3 regions of the Streptomyces phaeolivaceus genome follow, and region 1 is predicted to be linked to each of the others. Evidence: riboswitches for the same ligand, from Rfam matches in the RefSeq annotation. Region 1 holds a riboswitch; each other region holds the start of a gene.
What was found. A riboswitch is a leader RNA that binds a small molecule or an ion and turns the genes downstream of it on or off. The one in region 1 is predicted to bind cobalamin.
Positions count from the first base shown of each region.

Region 2: linked by a shared signal. The riboswitch ahead of F9278_RS33235 (ribonucleoside-diphosphate reductase subunit alpha) and the one ahead of F9278_RS02475 (energy-coupling factor ABC transporter permease) in region 1 are both predicted to bind cobalamin.
Region 3: linked by a shared signal. The riboswitch ahead of metE (5-methyltetrahydropteroyltriglutamate--homocysteine S-methyltransferase) and the one ahead of F9278_RS02475 (energy-coupling factor ABC transporter permease) in region 1 are both predicted to bind cobalamin.

Region 1 is NZ_CP045096.1:452,601-458,237, forward strand. It holds gene F9278_RS02450 (substrate-binding domain-containing protein) at 1-51, opposite strand, end outside; gene F9278_RS48615 (antibiotic biosynthesis monooxygenase family protein) at 176-601, opposite strand; partial or broken gene F9278_RS48620 (RidA family protein) at 584-946, opposite strand; gene F9278_RS02460 (LysR family transcriptional regulator) at 1,019-1,984, shown strand; gene F9278_RS02465 (Nickel transporter NicT) at 1,917-2,963, opposite strand; partial or broken gene F9278_RS02470 (ATP-binding cassette domain-containing protein) at 3,172-3,721, opposite strand; cobalamin riboswitch at 3,877-4,059, shown strand; gene F9278_RS02475 (energy-coupling factor ABC transporter permease) at 4,090-4,797, shown strand; gene F9278_RS02480 (energy-coupling factor ABC transporter substrate-binding protein) at 4,809-5,264, shown strand; gene cbiQ (cobalt ECF transporter T component CbiQ) at 5,271-5,637, shown strand, end outside.
Region 2 is NZ_CP045096.1:7,167,698-7,173,334, reverse strand. It holds gene mctP (monocarboxylate uptake permease MctP) at 1-826, shown strand, start outside; gene F9278_RS33245 (nucleoside hydrolase) at 1,029-2,018, shown strand; gene F9278_RS33240 (GNAT family N-acetyltransferase) at 2,166-2,672, shown strand; cobalamin riboswitch at 2,736-2,871, shown strand; gene F9278_RS33235 (ribonucleoside-diphosphate reductase subunit alpha) at 2,995-5,406, shown strand; gene F9278_RS33230 (ribonucleotide-diphosphate reductase subunit beta) at 5,406-5,637, shown strand, end outside.
Region 3 is NZ_CP045096.1:9,728,543-9,734,179, reverse strand. It holds partial or broken gene F9278_RS44280 (short-chain fatty acyl-CoA regulator family protein) at 1-169, opposite strand, end outside; partial or broken gene F9278_RS44275 (malate synthase) at 196-1,164, shown strand; partial or broken gene F9278_RS44270 (3-hydroxyacyl-CoA dehydrogenase family protein) at 1,170-1,310, shown strand; cobalamin riboswitch at 1,344-1,567, shown strand; gene metE (5-methyltetrahydropteroyltriglutamate--homocysteine S-methyltransferase) at 1,739-4,057, shown strand; partial or broken gene F9278_RS44260 (TetR family transcriptional regulator) at 4,260-4,439, opposite strand; partial or broken gene F9278_RS44255 (amidohydrolase) at 4,501-5,436, shown strand; gene F9278_RS44250 (molybdopterin-binding protein) at 5,498-5,637, shown strand, end outside.

The sequences.
Region 1 (5,637 bases):
GTCGGCCGTGAACCACTCGGGGGTGTGGAGGCGCGGTGGTGGCCGATTCATGGGCTCATGATGGCGTGATCACCATCGGCGCCCCAGTCGGTGTCACGGATCGAGACCGATTCGTAGGCCGGGGTCGAGACAGGGGTCACGAGCGGGGCGGAGACGGGCCTTGGCGGGGTCGGGCCTACGCTCGCGTGAACCCGTGGCTGCGCTCCACCTTCGCCACGTGCAGCGTGTAGCTCTCGTACCACTCGGCGCGCCCGCGCCGCTGCGCCGCGCGGTGCTCGGCGTCGGTCCGCCAGCGGTCGAGGGCGTCGGCGTCGCGGAAGTAGCCGACGGTGATGCCCAGCCCGCCGGGGGTCTGGGCGTGGTCCATCCCCAGGTACCCGGGGATGTCCTTCACCAGGTCCTCCATGCGGGCGTTGGTCTCGCCGAAGCCGCTCCGGTCCGGGGTCCGCACCGCGGTGAAGACGGCCGCGTAGTACGGGGGTTCATAGGCCTGGACGGGCTGCGCGGTCTGGACGGGCTGCGCGGTCTGGGTGGCCCGGGTGGGCTCCTCGGAGGCACGCGGTGGCCGCGTGCGCGCGTACACCTCGATCTCGATCTTCATCCGGGGGTCGGAGAGGCCGCACACGAGCATCGTGGCGGCGGGCCGGACCTCGCCGAAGGCGTCACGCAGGACGGGCAGGCAGGGCTCGAAGTCGGACCGGTCGGGCAGCAGATAGCGCACCCGCACCACGTCGGCGAAGGAGCATCCCGCCTCGGTCAGCGTGTTCTCGATGTTGCGCAGGCACTGCTTCGCCTGCTCCACCACGTCCTCGGAGATCGTCATGGCGGTGTAGTCGAATCCGGTCGTCCCGGACACATGGACCCGGTCGCCGTCGACCACGGCGCGGGCGTAGCCGATCTCCTCCTCGAACGTCGAGCCGCTGAGGATCGCGCGTCGCTCTGTCATGCGCCGAACGCTAGGTGACCAGCAGGAATACGTCTAATACAGCATCTGGTACGGAGTGATATCTCTAGGCGTATGGAACGTCCCGAACTTCCCGTTCAGCAGGTGCACGCGTTCGTCGTGCTCGCCGAGGAACTGCACTTCGGCCGCGCCGCCGCCCGGCTGGGCATCGCCCAGCCGCCGTTGAGCCAGCAGATCCGGCGGCTGGAGGACAAGGTCGGCTTCGCGCTGTTCAGCCGGGGGCCGGGACGTGTCGCGCTCACCCCGGCGGGCCGGGAGCTTCTGCCGGCGGCCCGGCAGGCCCTCGGCGGCCTCGCGGACGGGCTGGCAGCGGCCCGGGACGCCGGCAGCGGCCGGGCCGGGCGGCTGCGGATCGGCTTCGCCGCCTCCCTCGCCCTGACCCTGCTGCCCGGCCTGCTGCGCACCTTCCGGGAACGGTTCCCCGCCGTGGAGCTGGACATCCAGGAGATGACCACCACCCCGCAACTGGCCGCGCTGCGCGAGGGGACCATCGACATCGGGCTGCTGCGCGAACCGCCCGCCGACGACACGGAACTCGGATTCTCGACCGTGCTGACCGAGCCGTTCGTGGCCGTCCTGCCGTCCGCGCACCCGCTCGCGGCGCGACGCGTCGTCCGTGTCGCGCAGTTGGCGGACCAGCCGTTCGTGCTGCTGCCCCGCGCCGTCGGCCCGTCGCTGTACGACCGGATCACCGGCGTGTGCGTCGCGGCGGGCTTCACACCCCGGGTGGCGCAGCACGCCGTGGAGTGGCAGACGGTCTGTGCCCTGGTGGAGACCGGGCTGGGCGTGTCGCTGGCCCCGGAGAGCATCCGCCGTATCCGTCTCAAGGGCGTCGCCTTCCGCGGGATCGGGCCCGGCACCCCGCGCACCCGGGTCGCCGTCGCCTGGCGGAAGGACGACCCGGATCCGCTGGTCCCCCGTCTGCTGGCCGCGCTCGATGAGGGGGTCGGTCTCAGCCCGTCGTCCACTTCTCCTCGATCCGTCCGAACCGCCACACCAGCAGGGCGACGGCCCAGGTGACGACGAACAGGCCGACGACGACATAGCCGATGACATTGAGGTCGAGGCCGGCGACCCAGTCCCAGAACGTGCCGTGGAGATGGGCCTTCTCGGCGACGAGACCGAGCAGTTCGACCGTGCCGATGAGGAGGGCGACGGCCACCGACAGGCCGGTGATGGTCAGGTTGTAGTAGACCTTGCGGACCGGCTCGGAGAACGCCCAGCCGTAGGCGAAGTTCATGAACGAGCCGTCGATCGTGTCCAGCAGCGACATCCCGGTGGCGAACAGGATCGGCAGGCACAGGATCGCGTACCAGGGCAGCCCGGAGGCGGCGCCCGAACCGGCCAGGACCAGCAGCGCCACCTCGGTCGCCGTGTCGAAGCCGAGGCCGAACAGCAGGCCCAGCGGGAACATCTGCCAGGGCTCGGTGATCGACCTCATCAGCCGTCCCAGGAGCCGGTTCATGAGGCCGCGGCTGTTCAGCCGCTCCTCCAGGGCGGCCTCGTCGAAGGTGCCCGAGCGCATCTCGCGGAACACCTTCCAGATCCCCACCATGACCACCAGGTTGATGATCGCGATCACGTACAGGAAGGTCCCGGAGACGGTGGTGCCGAGCCAGCCGGTGATGTCGTGCAGGGTGGAGTCGTCGTCTCGGACCGGTCCGGCGAGCGCCTTGACGCCGAGGGTGAGGAGGAAGGTGAGGGCGAAGACGATCGACGAGTGGCCGAGGGAGAACCAGAAACCGACCGACAGCGGGCGCTGCCCCTCACCCATCAGTTTGCGGGTGGTGTTGTCGATGGCGGCGATGTGGTCGGCGTCGAAGGCGTGCCGCATGCCCAGGGTGTAGGCGGTGACGCCCATGCCGATGCCGAAGGTCTTGCCGCCGACGCCGTAGTGCTCGGGGGCGACGATCACCACGAGCGTGAACCAGCCGATGACATGCAGCGCCAGGATGAATCCGGCCATCCCGCCGAGGCTCGCCCACTCCTTTCGGGTCAGCGAGGCGCGGATCCGACGCCAGGAGGGACCGCTCCTGGCGGTGGGGGCCGAGGCGGCGGTGTCGGTGACAGGAGCCATGGGGTGGGTGCCTCACTCGTCGTGACTCGTCGTGCGGTGTGCGTCCGGTCCAGCCCCCACAGCCTTGTGCAGTGCATGCGCAGCTGCAAGAAGGTCGCAGTAAAGCTCGTGCCACGTTTCGGTCAGGCGAGGCTCCCCCGGTGGACCGTGCGGTCGCACCAGCGCCCGAGCAGTGCGCGGTCGTGGACGCGTCGAGCATGGCGGTCATCTCGTCGCGGATCAGCCAGCGGGGGCGCGGCACCAGGGCGCGGGCGAGGCAGGCCCGTTGGAGCTGGCCGTCGCTGACCTCGTGGGGGCGGCGGGTCAGCAGGTCGGGGGGGGAGGCCGACCGTGGACGCCAGTTCGGCGACCCGGGCCGGTGCCTCCGCCCGGCGGCCGGTGGCCCTGAGGGGTTCGGCGATCAGGTCGGTGAGCCGCAGCCGGGGGTCCGCCGACAGTCCGGGCTGCCGGAAGACGACGCCGAACGCGGTGCGTTGCCGGCGCGGGGCACGATGCCGCCAGTGCCGTACGGGCTCGCCGTCGAGGGCCAGGGTGCCGGAGTCGGGGCGGTGCCGGGTGACCGCGGCCGGGCCGGCGGTGGCGGTGGCGGTGGCGGTGGCGGTGGCGGTGGCGGTGGCGGTGGCGGTGGCGGTGGCGGTGGCGGTGGCGGCATTGAAGCGCAGGCCGGGCCCCGGGGCCAAGGGCGGCCAGGTGTGCGATCGGTTCCGGCCATCCGCCGTCGGCGTGCCCAGGCTCGCGCAAGGCGTGGGAGGGGTGGGGCGTGCGCCGTGCTGTGAGCTGTTCCACGGCGCCCTCGCGCCCCTCGTCTCCGCTTGTCAGCGCCCTTATGTGGGCACTACTGTCACCACGCCTTGGTGAACGGGAAATCCGGTGTCATGCCGGTGCGGCCCTCGCCACTGTGATCGGGAAGTCCGGCTCCGGCCCTCACGGGCAGCCACTGGGTCTTCGGACCCGGGAAGGCGGAGCATGGGCGGTGGGACCCGTAAGCCAGGAGACCGGCCAAGGCGCGTCAACCATCCACGAGGTGCTGGAGAGGGTCTGCTGAGCCATGCACATAGCCGAGGGTTTCCTTCCTCCGGCGCACGCGATCGCCTGGGGCGTCGCGTCCGCGCCATTCGTCGTCCACGGAGTCAGGGCACTCACCCGTGAGGTCAAGGAGCACCCCGAGAGCACACTGCTGCTCGGTGCCTCGGGTGCCTTCACCTTCGTCCTGTCCGCCCTGAAGCTGCCGTCGGTCACCGGGAGTTGCTCCCACCCCACCGGCACCGGTCTGGGCGCCATCCTTTTCCGGCCACCGATCATGGCGGTCCTGGGCACCATCACCCTGCTCTTCCAGGCGCTGCTGCTCGCGCACGGCGGTCTCACCACGCTCGGCGCCAACGTCTTCTCGATGGCGATCGTCGGGCCCTGGGCGGGCTATGGCATCTACCGGCTGCTGCGGCGGTTCGACGTGCCGCTGATGGTCACGGTGTTCTTCGGCGCGTTCGTCGCCGACCTGGTCACCTACTGCGTCACCAGCGTGCAGCTGGCGCTCGCGTTCCCCGACCCGAGCAGCGGTTTCCTGGGCGCGCTCGGCAAGTTCGGCTCCATCTTCGCCGTCACCCAGATCCCGCTCGCCGTGAGCGAGGGCCTGCTCACGGTGCTGGTCATGCGTCTGCTGGTGCAGTCGAGCAAGGGTGAACTGACCCGGCTCGGCGTGCTCCTGACCGGCAAACGCGACCGCTCCGAGACCGAGATCGAGGCGGTGGCCCGATGAGCAGGAACACGATGACCAAGAACACGAAGATCAACGTCCTGCTGCTGCTCGTCGTGGCCGCGCTCGCCGTGCTGCCGCTGGCCCTCGGCCTCGGCGACCACAAGGAGGAGCCCTTCGCGGGCGCCGACGCCGAGGCGGAGACGGCGATCACGGAGATCCAGCCGGACTACGAGCCCTGGTTCTCCCCGCTGTACGAGCCGCCGTCCGGTGAGATCGAGTCGGCGCTGTTCGCCCTCCAGGCGGCGCTGGGCGCGGGTGTCCTCGCGTACTACTTCGGCATCCACCGGGGCCGCCGCCAGGGCGAGGCGCGGGCACTGGCCCGGCCGGACGGGACCGGGGGCACGGGAGCCGCCGGGGAGGCTGCGGCGGACCCGGTGGGCGCGACGGCCGCGCCTGCCTCGAAGGTCGCCTCCGGTGACGACAGCTCGTCCGGTGGTGCCGGGGAGTCCCCCGCCGGGCGGGTCTGACCCCGCGTGCTGCCGATCGACGCGGCGGCGCACAGCAGTCGCTGGCGCCGCCGCCATCCCGTGGACAAGGCCGTGCTCGGGCTCGGCCTCACCGTGCTGGCGATCTCCCTGCCGCCCTGGCCCGGCGCGGCCCTGGTCCTGCTGACCGCACTCGTGGTGCTGCTCGGCCCGGCCGGTGTGCCCGGCCGTCGGCTGTGGCGGGCCTACCGGGTGCCGCTGGGTTTCTGTGTGACCGGCGCGCTGCCGCTGCTCGTCCAGGTCGGCGGGCCCGACGGGTTCGTGACCCTGGCCGACGGCGGCCCGGTCCGCGCCGGGGAGCTGCTGCTGCGCACCTCGGCCGCCTCCCTCGGCGTCCTGCTGTTCGCGTTCACCA
Region 2 (5,637 bases), 6.7 Mb from region 1:
GCTCTTCATGTACCCGCACTCCATCACGGCGACGCTGTCGTCCCGGAGCCGCGAGGTGATCCGCCGCAACACCACGATCCTCCCCCTGTACTCCCTCATGCTGGGCCTGCTGGCACTGCTGGGCTTCATGGCGATCGCGGCCGGGATCCAGGTGCAGAACGGCCAGTTGGCGATCCCACAGCTGTTCGAGACGATGTTCCCGGACTGGTTCGCGGGCGTCGCCTTCGCGGCCATCGGCATCGGCGCGCTGGTGCCGGCGGCGATCATGTCCATCGCGGCGGCGAACCTGTTCACCCGCAACATCTACAAGGACTTCATCAAGCCGGACGCCACGCCCGCGCAGGAGACCAAGGTCTCCAAGCTGGTGTCCCTGCTGGTGAAGGTGGGCGCGCTGGCCTTCGTCCTCACCATGGACAAGACGGTCGCCATCAACTTCCAGCTCCTGGGCGGCATCTGGATCCTGCAGACCTTCCCGGCCCTGGTCGGCGGCCTGTTCACCCGCTGGTGCCACCGCTGGGCGCTCCTCGCGGGCTGGGCGGTCGGCATGCTGTACGGGACGATCGCCGCGTACGGGGTGGCCTCACCGACGCAGAAGCACTTCGGCGGCTCCTCGGCGGAGATCCCCGGCATCGGCGAGATCGGCTACATCGGCCTGACCGCGTTCGTCCTCAACGCCGTGGTCACCGTCGTCCTCACCTTCGTCCTCCGCGCCGCGAAGGTCCCCGACGGTATCGACGAGACCCGCCCCGAGGACTACACGGCCGACGCGGGCGACCCGGGCGTCCGCACGGACCTGCCACCGGCGACGGCGGGGGCGAGTCACTAGGAGCCGGGGGGTGCGTTGTCGGGTGCGGGTGAGTGGGGGCTGGTCGCGCGGTTCCCCGCGCCCCTGAAAAAGCGGGGCTGCGCCCTGCTTTTTCGGCCCGAAGAGCACGGGGCGCAGCCCCGGCTCTTCGGGGGCGCGGGGAACCGCGCGAGAAGCCCCACCGGACCCGCACCCGGCAACGCACCCCGACTACGCTGAACCGGTGACCGCTCGCGCACCGATCGTCCTCGACAGCGACCCCGGCATAGACGACGCCGTAGCCCTCCAGTACCTCCTGGGCACCGGTCTGTGGGACCTCAAGGCGTACACCTCGGTCGGGGGCAACCTCCCCGCCGAGGGGACGTACACCAACGCCCGCGCCCTGGCGAGAGCCCTCCGCATAGACACCGACATCCCCGTGCACAGAGGCGCCGGCCGCCCCCTCTCCCGCCTCCCCTACCGCGAGGCATCCGCCTTCCACGGCCCGGCAGGCCTGGGCGACGAGGCCCTCCCCGACTCGACGGCCCCGCACCCCACGGCGTCGTCCGCGCAGACCCTGCTGCGCCTCTCCCGGGAGTACGAGGGCGAGCTGACGGTGTGCGCCACCGGCCCGCTCACGAACGTGGCCATCGCCCTGCTGGAGGACCCCCAATTCGCCCGCCGCGTCCACAGGTTCGTGTTCATGGGCGGCGCCGCCCAGGTCCCCGGCAACATCACCCCCGTCGCCGAGTTCAACATCTGGGCCGACCCGGACGCCGCCGAGATCGTGCTCTCCTCCGGCATCCCGTTCACCATGGTCGACCTGGACGCCTCGCACCGCTGGCTCTTCCGCCCCGCCGACCTCGCCGCGCTGGAGGCCGCGGGTCCGGGCACGGCGCTGGCCGCCCGGCTGATGCGCACGTACATGGACGCCTACACCCGGCACGGCGGCGACGGCACCTGCCCGCTGCACGATCCGCTGGCCGTGGGCGTCTGCGGCGACGAGGCGTTCGTCAAGGCCGCCGACGGGGCCGTCGTCGTGGAGTGCGCGAGCGAACTCACGCGCGGCCAGACCGTGTTCGTACCGGCCGCCGCCGGGCGCGTCCACTACCCCGAGTCCCCCGCCCTGACGGCCCGCCTCCGCACCACCGGCCGTGTCGCCCTGGGTCCGGGCACCCGCGACTTCAGCCAGGACTTCGTGGCGACGCTGCCGCGATGGCCGACGACGACCTGAACGCCCTGCCCCACCCCGCCCCACCCCACCCTGCTCTGTCCCGCCCCCTGCCCTGTCCCGGCCCACTCGGGCCGATCATCCGATGAACGACGGCGCCTGTGGAAAACCCCGGTCACGTGAAGTCGCCCCTGATGCAGACTGCGACGCATGGACATCACGATCAGGCGAGCGGCTCCCGACGAGTACGCCGCCCTCGGCGAGATCACCGCGCAGGCCTACCTCGGCGACGGACTGCTGGACTTCGGGGAGAGCGACGCGTACCTCGGTGAGCTGCGGGACGTCGCGAAGCGGGCGGCGGCGGCCGATGTGCTCGTGGCCGTGGCGGACGACCGGGTGCTCGGCGGTGTGACCTTCGTCCCGGCGGGCGGCCCCATGGCCGACATCGCCCGTACAGGAGAGGCCGAGATACGGATGCTCGCGGTCGCCCCGTCGGCGCGCGGCCGGGGTGTCGGCGAGGCCCTCGTGCGGGCCTGTCTGGAGCGGGCCCGGACCGTGGAGGGCTGTGCGCGCGTCGTGCTGTCGACCCAACGGAGCATGCACGCGGCCCACCGCGTCTACGAACGCCTGGGCTTCACCCGCACACCGGAGCGCGACTGGAACCCCTTCCCCGACCTCCTCGACCTCACGCTGATCACCTATGAGTTGACGCTCTGACACCCTGCGAAGTCGATTGCGACACAACATGTGGGGGTGACACCGCGCCCCGGCACTAGATGTATGCTCATGCTCGCTGTCGCCGCAGGGGAATCCGGTGCGAATCCGGAACTGTCCCGCAACGGTGTACTCGCGTGCGTACCTCTCCATTTGCGCACGCCTGTTCAGTCCGAACACCTGCCGACAGCGCGCCCGGCCGACCGGTCCGGGTGCCTGACGTCCGGGCCTCGTGGAATGGGCCGGTGGACGCGACGCCGCCGTGCGCTCGTGTGCTGCCGCCTGCCCTCCGCAAGGCCCCTTGCCGAGCGAGGGAGAGCCCCACGTGACCATCGCGCCAGCCGACCCGGTTTCAGCCGAACCGGCTTCAGCCACCCCGGCGACGGAGACCGACGGTCCCGGTACCGCGTTGCTGCGGACCCTGACCGAGCTGACCGTCGACCTCCCCGACGCCGACCCCGGCCGGGTCGCCGCCGCCGCCCTGCGCGGCCGGTCGGCGCGGGCCGACGAGGCGGAGCTGCGCGAGCTGGCCACCGAGGCCGCCGCGGGCCTCATCTCCGAGGACCCCGCCTACTCGAAGCTGGCCGCCCGACTGCTGGCCATCGGCATCCGCGCCGAGGCCGCCTCGCAGGGCGTCACGACGTTCACCGAGTCCATCACGGTGGGCCGGCGGGAGGGTCTGGTCGCCGACCGCACCGCGGAGTTCGCCCAGGCGCACGCCGGGCGTCTCGACACCCTGATCGACCCGGCGGGCGACGACCGCTTCGGCTACTTCGGTCTGCGCACCCTGCACAGCCGCTATCTGCTCCGGCACCCGATCACCCGCAAGGTCATCGAGACGCCCCAGCACTTCATGCTGCGCGTCGCCGCCGGCCTCGCCGAGGACGAGACCCCGCGCGCCATGGACGAGGTCGCCGCGCTCTACCGGCTCATGAGCCGCCTCGACTACCTCCCCTCCTCCCCCACCCTCTTCAACTCCGGTACGCGACACCCCCAGATGTCGTCCTGCTACCTCCTCGACTCCCCGCTGGACGAGCTGGACTCCATCTACGACCGCTACCACCAGGTGGCCCGCCTCTCGAAGCACGCCGGCGGCATCGGTCTGTCGTACTCCCGTATCCGCTCGCGCGGTTCGCTGATCCGGGGCACCAACGGGCACTCCAACGGCATCGTGCCGTTCCTGAAGACACTGGACGCCTCGGTCGCCGCGGTGAACCAGGGCGGGCGGCGCAAGGGCGCAGCCGCGGTCTACCTGGAGACCTGGCACTCCGACATCGAGGAGTTCCTGGAGCTGCGCGACAACACCGGTGAGGACGCCCGGCGTACGCACAATCTGAACCTGGCGCACTGGATCCCGGACGAGTTCATGCGCCGGGTGAACGCCGACGAGCCGTGGTCGCTGTTCTCCCCGTCCGACGTGCCCGAGCTGGTCGACCTGTGGGGCGCGGAGTTCGACGCCGCGTACCGCAAGGCGGAGGGCGACGGCCTGGCGAAGAAGACCATCCCGGCCCGCGAGCTGTACGGCCGCATGATGCGCACCCTCGCACAGACCGGCAACGGCTGGATGACCTTCAAGGACGCGGCCAACCGCACGGCCAACCAGACGGCCGAGCCGGGCCATGTCGTCCACTCCTCCAACCTCTGCACGGAGATCCTGGAGGTCACGGACGACGGGGAGACCGCGGTCTGCAACCTGGGCTCGGTGAACCTGGGTGCCTTCGTCGACCTGACGACGGGCGACCTGGACTGGGAGCGGCTGGACGAGACCGTCCGTACCGCCGTCACCTTCCTCGACCGCGTCGTCGACATCAACTTCTACCCGACCGAGCAGGCGGGCCGCTCCAACGCCAAGTGGCGGCCGGTCGGCCTCGGCGCGATGGGCCTCCAGGACGTCTTCTTCCAGCTGCGTCTGCCCTTCGACTCCCCCGAGGCGAAGGCGCTGTCCACGCGGATCGCCGAGCGGATCATGCTCGCCGCGTACGAGGCCTCCGCCGACCTCGCCGAGCGCAACGGCCCGCTGCCGGCCTGGGAGAAGACCCGTACGGCCCGCGGGGTGCTGCACCCCGACCACTACGGCGTCGAGTTCACCTGGCCGGAGCGCTGGGCGGCCCTGCGCGAGCGTGTCGCGACCACGGGCATGCGCAACTCCCTGCTCCTCGCCATCGCGCCGACGGCCACCATCGCCTCGATCGCCGGTGTGTACGAGTGCATCGAGCCGCAGGTGTCCAACCTGTTCAAGCGCGAGACGCTGTCCGGCGAGTTCCTCCAGGTCAACTCGTACCTGGTGGCCGAGTTGAAGCAGCTCGGGGTGTGGGACGCGCAGACCCGGGAGGCGCTGCGCGAGTCCAACGGCTCGGTGCAGGGCTTCACCTGGGTGCCGCAGGACGTCCGCGACCTGTACCGCACGGCCTGGGAGATCCCGCAGCGCGGCCTGATCGACATGGCCGCCGCGCGCACCCCGTATCTGGACCAGGCCCAGTCGCTGAACCTGTTCCTGGAGACGCCGACCATCGGCAAGCTCTCCTCGATGTACTCGTACGCCTGGAAGTCGGGTCTGAAGACCACCTACTACCTGCGTTCCCGCCCGGCGACCCGGATCGCCCGCGCGGCCCAGGGCCGGGCCCGGGAGCAGACCTCGGCCCAGCCCGAGAAGACCATCCCCGTCCAGCAGTCGGCCGACCCGGATGCGGTCGCCTGCTCCCTTGAGAACCCCGAGTCCTGCGAGGCCTGCCAGTAATGCCCAGCAACCAGAACCTGCTCGACCCCGGCTTCGAGCTGACTCTCCGCCCGATGCGCTACCCGGACTTCTACGAGCGCTACCGGGACGCGATCAAGAACACCTGGACCGTCGAGGAGGTCGACCTCCACTCGGACATCGCCGACCTGGCGAAGCTCTCCGAGGGAGAGCAGCACATGATCGGCCGGCTGGTCGCGTTCTTCGCGACGGGCGACTCGATCGTGGCGAACA
Region 3 (5,637 bases), 9.3 Mb from region 1:
TCTCGGCGACCTGGACATGGATACGGCCGGGCGCCGCGAACGCCTCGTACACGTTCCACAGGGGGCAGGTGCCGCCGGCCCGGGAGAAGTGGAAGCCGGTCGCGGACTGCCGTTTGGACATGTTGCCCGCCCGGTCGACCCGGACGAAGGAGAAGGGGACCCCGCGAAGCAGCGCCGACCGACGCTCACCGAATGGTCACCTCCGCCGTCCGCGCGGACCCCACCTGGCGGGTCGCCCCGCCCGCCCCCGGTCTGACCGACCGCCGGGTGGAGATCACCGGTCCGCCCGAGCGCCGTATAACCGTCAACGCCCTCAACTCCGGTGCCCAGGTGTGGCTGGCGGACTTCGAGGACGCCACCGCGTCCACCTGGGACAACATCGTCGGTGGCCAGCTCAGTCTGCTGGACGCCGTCGAGCGGCGCATCGACTTCACCACGCCCGAGGGCAAGGAGTACCGCCTCAAGGACCGCGAGCGGCTCGCCACGATCGTCGTACGGCCGCGCGGCTGGCATCTCGACGAGGAGCATCTCGCTTACGACGGCCGGCCGGTGCCCGCCGCGCTCGTGGACTTCGGGCTGTATCTCTTCCACTGCGGGCGGCGGCAGATCGACGCCGGTCATGGGCCGTACTTCTCTCTGCCGAAGCTGGAGAACCGCTACGAGGCCCGGCTGTGGAACAACATCTTCGTCGCCGCGCAGGATCTGCTCGGCATCCCCCGGGGCACGATCCGGGCCACGGTCCTCATCGAGACGATCACCGCCGCGTTCGAGAGGGAGGAGATCCTCCATGAGCTGCGGGAGCACGGCGCGGGCCTGAACGCCGGGCGCTGGGACTATCTGTTCAGTCTGATCAAGACGTTCGGTCACCGCACCGACTTCCTGCTGCCGGACCGCGCCGAGGTCACCACGACCGCGCCGTTTCTGCGCGCCTGCACCGAACTGCTGGTGCGCACCTACCACAGGCGTGGCGCCCACGCGATCGGCGGAATGGCCGCCCAGGTGCCCGGCGAGGACCCGGCCGCGTACGAGGCGGCGCTCGCCGAGGTCCGCCTCGACAAGGAACGGGAGGCGGAGGACGGCTTCGACGGCTCCTGGGTCGCCCATCCGGCGCTGGTGCCCGTGTGCCGTGAGGTGTTCGACGGTGTGCTGGGCGGGCGCCCGCACCACCCGTCGCCTCCATCGCGGAGTCCCTGTACGACGAGTTCCGTGAACCGCTGTACGCGCCTCCCCCGCTGCTCCAGCGGATGGTGGAGGCGGGACTGCTCGGCCGGAAGACCGGCCTGGGGTTCCACACGTACGACCACGGCTGACGGGGGGAGGGCGGGAAGGTGACGACAGGGCCTAAGCTGACCTGTGCAGCTGGTTCGCCCCGTCCGCCAGACGGGATGCGTCGCAAGAGGGAACCCGGTGGGAATCCGGGACTGCCCCGCAGCGGTGAGTGGGAACGACCGCCGTCATACGCACTGGGCCCGACGAACAGGGTCTGGGAAGCGACGGCCAGTAGGTGTCCTCCGGTCGGGAGGGCGTGCCCACGAGTCCGAAGACCTGCCAACTGCCCGTGCGCGGACCACTCCGTGCGCGGACATCCCGGTGACCTCGTGGGCGGGTCGGCGCACATATCGGACAAGCCACGGCCGCGCCTTGTCGCGCGAGGCCGATTTCCGTCCGGTTCGTCACCCCTTCGCGCTCGCGTCCCGTCGCCGGGATCCCAGGGATTCATCTCGCGAAGGAGATCTCCGTGACAGCGAAGTCCGCAGCCGCGGCAGCACGGGCCACCGTGTACGGCTACCCCCGCCAGGGCCCGAACCGGGAACTGAAGAAGGCGATCGAGGGCTACTGGAAGGGCCGGGTCACCGCCGACGCCCTGCGCGCCACCGCCGCCGAACTGCGCCGGACCAACTGGCGGCAGCTCGCCGGGGCCGGCATCCACGAGGTGCCCACCGGCGACTTCTCGTACTACGACCATGTGCTCGACACCACCGTCATGGTCGGCGCGCTCCCCGCCCGGCACCGCGGGGCCGTGGAGACCGACGCGCTGGACGGCTACTTCGCCATGGCGCGCGGCACGCAGGACGTCGCGCCGCTGGAGATGACGAAGTGGTTCGACACCAACTACCACTATCTGGTGCCCGAGTTGGGCCCGGACACCGTCTTCACGGCCGACTCCGCCAAGCAGGTCGCGGAGCTGAAGGAGGCGCTCGCCCTGGGTCTCGCCGCGCGGCCCGTGCTGGTCGGCCCGGTCACCTACCTCCTGCTCGCCAAGCCCGCGCCCGGTGTGGCCGCCGACTTCGACCCGCTCACCCTTCTCGACCGGCTGCTGCCGGTGTACGCCGAGGTCCTCGCCGATCTGCGCGCGGCGGGCGCGCAGTGGGTGCAGTTGGACGAGCCCGCCCTGGTCCAGGACCGCACCCCGGCCGAACTGAACGCCGCGACGCGGACCTACCGTGACCTGGGCGCCCTCACCGACCGGCCGAAGCTGCTGGTGGCCTCCTACTTCGACCGGCTCGGGGACGCGCTCCCCGTCCTGGCCAAGGCCCCCGTCGAGGGCCTGGCCCTGGACTTCACGGAGGCCGCCGCCGCCAACCTGGACGCCCTGGCCGCCGTGGGCGGACTGCCGGGCAAGCGCCTGGTCGCGGGGGTCGTCAACGGCCGCAACATCTGGGTGAACGACCTGTCGGCCTCGCTCGCCACGCTCGGCACGCTGCTCGGGCTGGCCGACCGGATCGATGTCGCCGCCTCCTGCTCGCTGCTCCATGTGCCGCTGGACGCGGCGCCGGAGCGGGACATCGAGCCGCAGATCCTGCGCTGGCTCGCCTTCGCCCGGCAGAAGACGGGCGAGATCGTCGCCCTCGCCAAGGGCCTCGCCCAGGGCACGGACGCGATCACCGGCGAACTCGCCGCCAACCGCGCCGACCTGGCCTCCCGGGCAGGCTCGCCGATCACCCACGACCCGGCCGTCCGGGCGCGCGCGGCGGCCGTCACCGAGGCGGACGCCCGGCGCTCGCAGCCGTACGCCGAGCGCGCGGCGGCCCAGCGCGCCCACCTCGGGCTGCCGCTGCTGCCGACCACCACGATCGGCTCCTTCCCGCAGACCGGGGAACTGCGCACGGCGCGCGCCGATCTCCGCGCGCGCCGGATCGACACGGCCGGGTACGAGGAGCGCGTCAAGGCGGAGATCCAGGAGGTGATCTCGTTCCAGGAGAAGACCGGCCTGGACGTCCTGGTGCACGGCGAGGCCGAACGCAACGACATGGTCCAGTACTTCGCCGAGCAGCTCACCGGCTATCTCGCCACCCAGCACGGCTGGGTCCAGTCCTACGGCACCCGCTATGTCCGCCCGCCGATCCTGGCCGGCGACATCTCCCGCCCCGAGCCGATGACGGTGCGCTGGACGACGTACGCCCAGTCCCTCACCGCACGGCCCGTCAAGGGCATGCTCACCGGGCCCGTCACCATGCTCGCCTGGTCCTTCGTCCGCGACGACCAGCCCCTCGGTGACACCGCCCGCCAGGTCGCCCTCGCCCTGCGCGACGAGGTCGACGACCTGGAGCGGGCGGGGAGTTCGGTGGTCCAGGTGGACGAGCCCGCGCTGCGCGAGACCCTTCCGCTGCGCGCCGCCGACCGCCCGGCCTATCTCGCCTGGGCCACGGAGGCCTTCCGGCTCAGCACCAGCGGCGTGCGCCCGGACACCCAGATCCACACGCACATGTGCTACGCCGAGTTCGGCGACATCGTCCAGGCCATCGACGACCTCGACGCCGACGTCATCAGCCTGGAGGCCGCCCGCTCGCACATGCAGGTCGCCCGCGAACTCGCCGCCCACGGCTATCCCCGCGAGGCCGGACCCGGGGTCTACGACATCCACTCGCCCCGGGTGCCGAGCGCCGAGGAGGCCGCCGACCTGCTGCGCACCGGGCTGAAGGCCGTCCCCGCCGAACGCCTGTGGGTCAACCCCGACTGCGGCCTGAAGACCCGGGGCTGGCCCGAGACCCGCGCCGCCCTGGAGAACCTGGTCGCCGCCACCCGTACGGTCCGCGCGGAACTCCCCGCGTCCTGACGCGGGGTCGACCGCCCGGGAAGGCGGACAACTGGGAGTCCGGGGAGGCCGGTAGCCGGGGGAGACGCACAGCCCGGTGAGGCCGCTCCCGGCCGAAGGGCTTCCGCGAGGCGTGACGCCTCGCGGAAGCCCTTCGCCATACCCGGGACGCGATCCCCTGTGCCCACCCCGGCCGGAAGACCCGATCCGGCCGGGTGGCGCGTCAGATCACGGTGAGCCGGTCCACCAGCAGTTCCGTCCTCCGGTCGGCCTCCCCCGGCGGCAGCCGTCCCTCCCGGGTCAGGGTGGCCAGTCCGTGCAGGGCCGCCCAGAACACCTCGGTGAACAACCCCGGGTGGACACCGTCCCCGGCGACCTCGCCGAGGCTCTCCAGCAGCGCGGCGCTGACCGCCCACCTCTGTGCCGACCACGAGTAGGCAACCGGCCGGGCCGGAGGTCATCCCGTCGGCGCCCTGTGGTGGGACCGTGAGCGCGGCGCCGAGCAGATCCCCGAACTCGTCGCGCGGCGCGAGGAGTTGAGCGGGGACCGGTTCCGGGCCGGCTCGGTGAAGATCATGCAGGACGGCATCGCGGAGAACCACACGGCCGCGATGCTCGACCCGTATCTCACCGGCTGCGGCTGCGCCTCGGACAGCGGCGGCAGCGGCAGCGGCAGCGGCAGCGGCAGCGGCAGCGGCAGCGGGATCAGCTTCGTCGAACCGGGTGAGCTGAAGAAGTACGTCACCGAACTCGACGCGCTCGGCTTCCAGGTGCACTTCCACGCCCTCGGCGACCGCGCGGTGCGCGAGGCGCTGGACGCCGTCGAGGCCGCCCGTACCGCGAACGGGTACCACGACACCCGCCACCACCTCGCGCACCTCCAGGTCGTCCACCCCGACGACGTACGGCGGTTCCGGGCGCTCGGCGCCACCGCCAATCTGCAGATGCTGTGGGCCGCCCACGAACCGCAGATGGACGAGCTGACCCTGCCGTTCCTGGGCCCCGAACGCGGCGCCCGGCAGTACCCGTTCGGCGATCTGCTGCGGGCCGGGGCGACGCTCGCGGCGGGCAGCGACTGGCCGGTCAGCAGCCCCGACCCGTTCCAGGCCCTCCATGTCGCCGTCAACCGCCGCCGCTCCCCCGACGCCCCGGACGGCACCCCCGAGTTCCTGCCGGAGCAGCGCCTCGACCTCGGCACCGCCCTCGCCGCCTACACGGCGGGCAGCTCCTACGCCAACCACCTCGACACCCTCACCGGCAGCATCACCGTCGGCAAGGCGGCCGACCTGGTCGTCCTCGACCGCGACCCGTTCACCGGCCCGCCCGAGGAGATCGCGGCCACCCGGGTCCTGCAGACCTTCGTGGACGGCGAACGCGTCCACGCGGCCCCCGACGCGTGAAACCCGCCGCCTGCCCGCGTAGGCATGACTGCGCAGGCAGAAAAGCACGGCCAGAGAGGCGATGTCTGACATCATCGGTTCCGCTCGCCGGGTTGGGGACTCCACCGTCACCTTCGACGCCCGCACGGCGAAGCCGATCAGCATCACCGCGCCGGACTCCGCCGAGCTTCTCGACGCGTATGTGAGCTTCGGGGTGAAGGC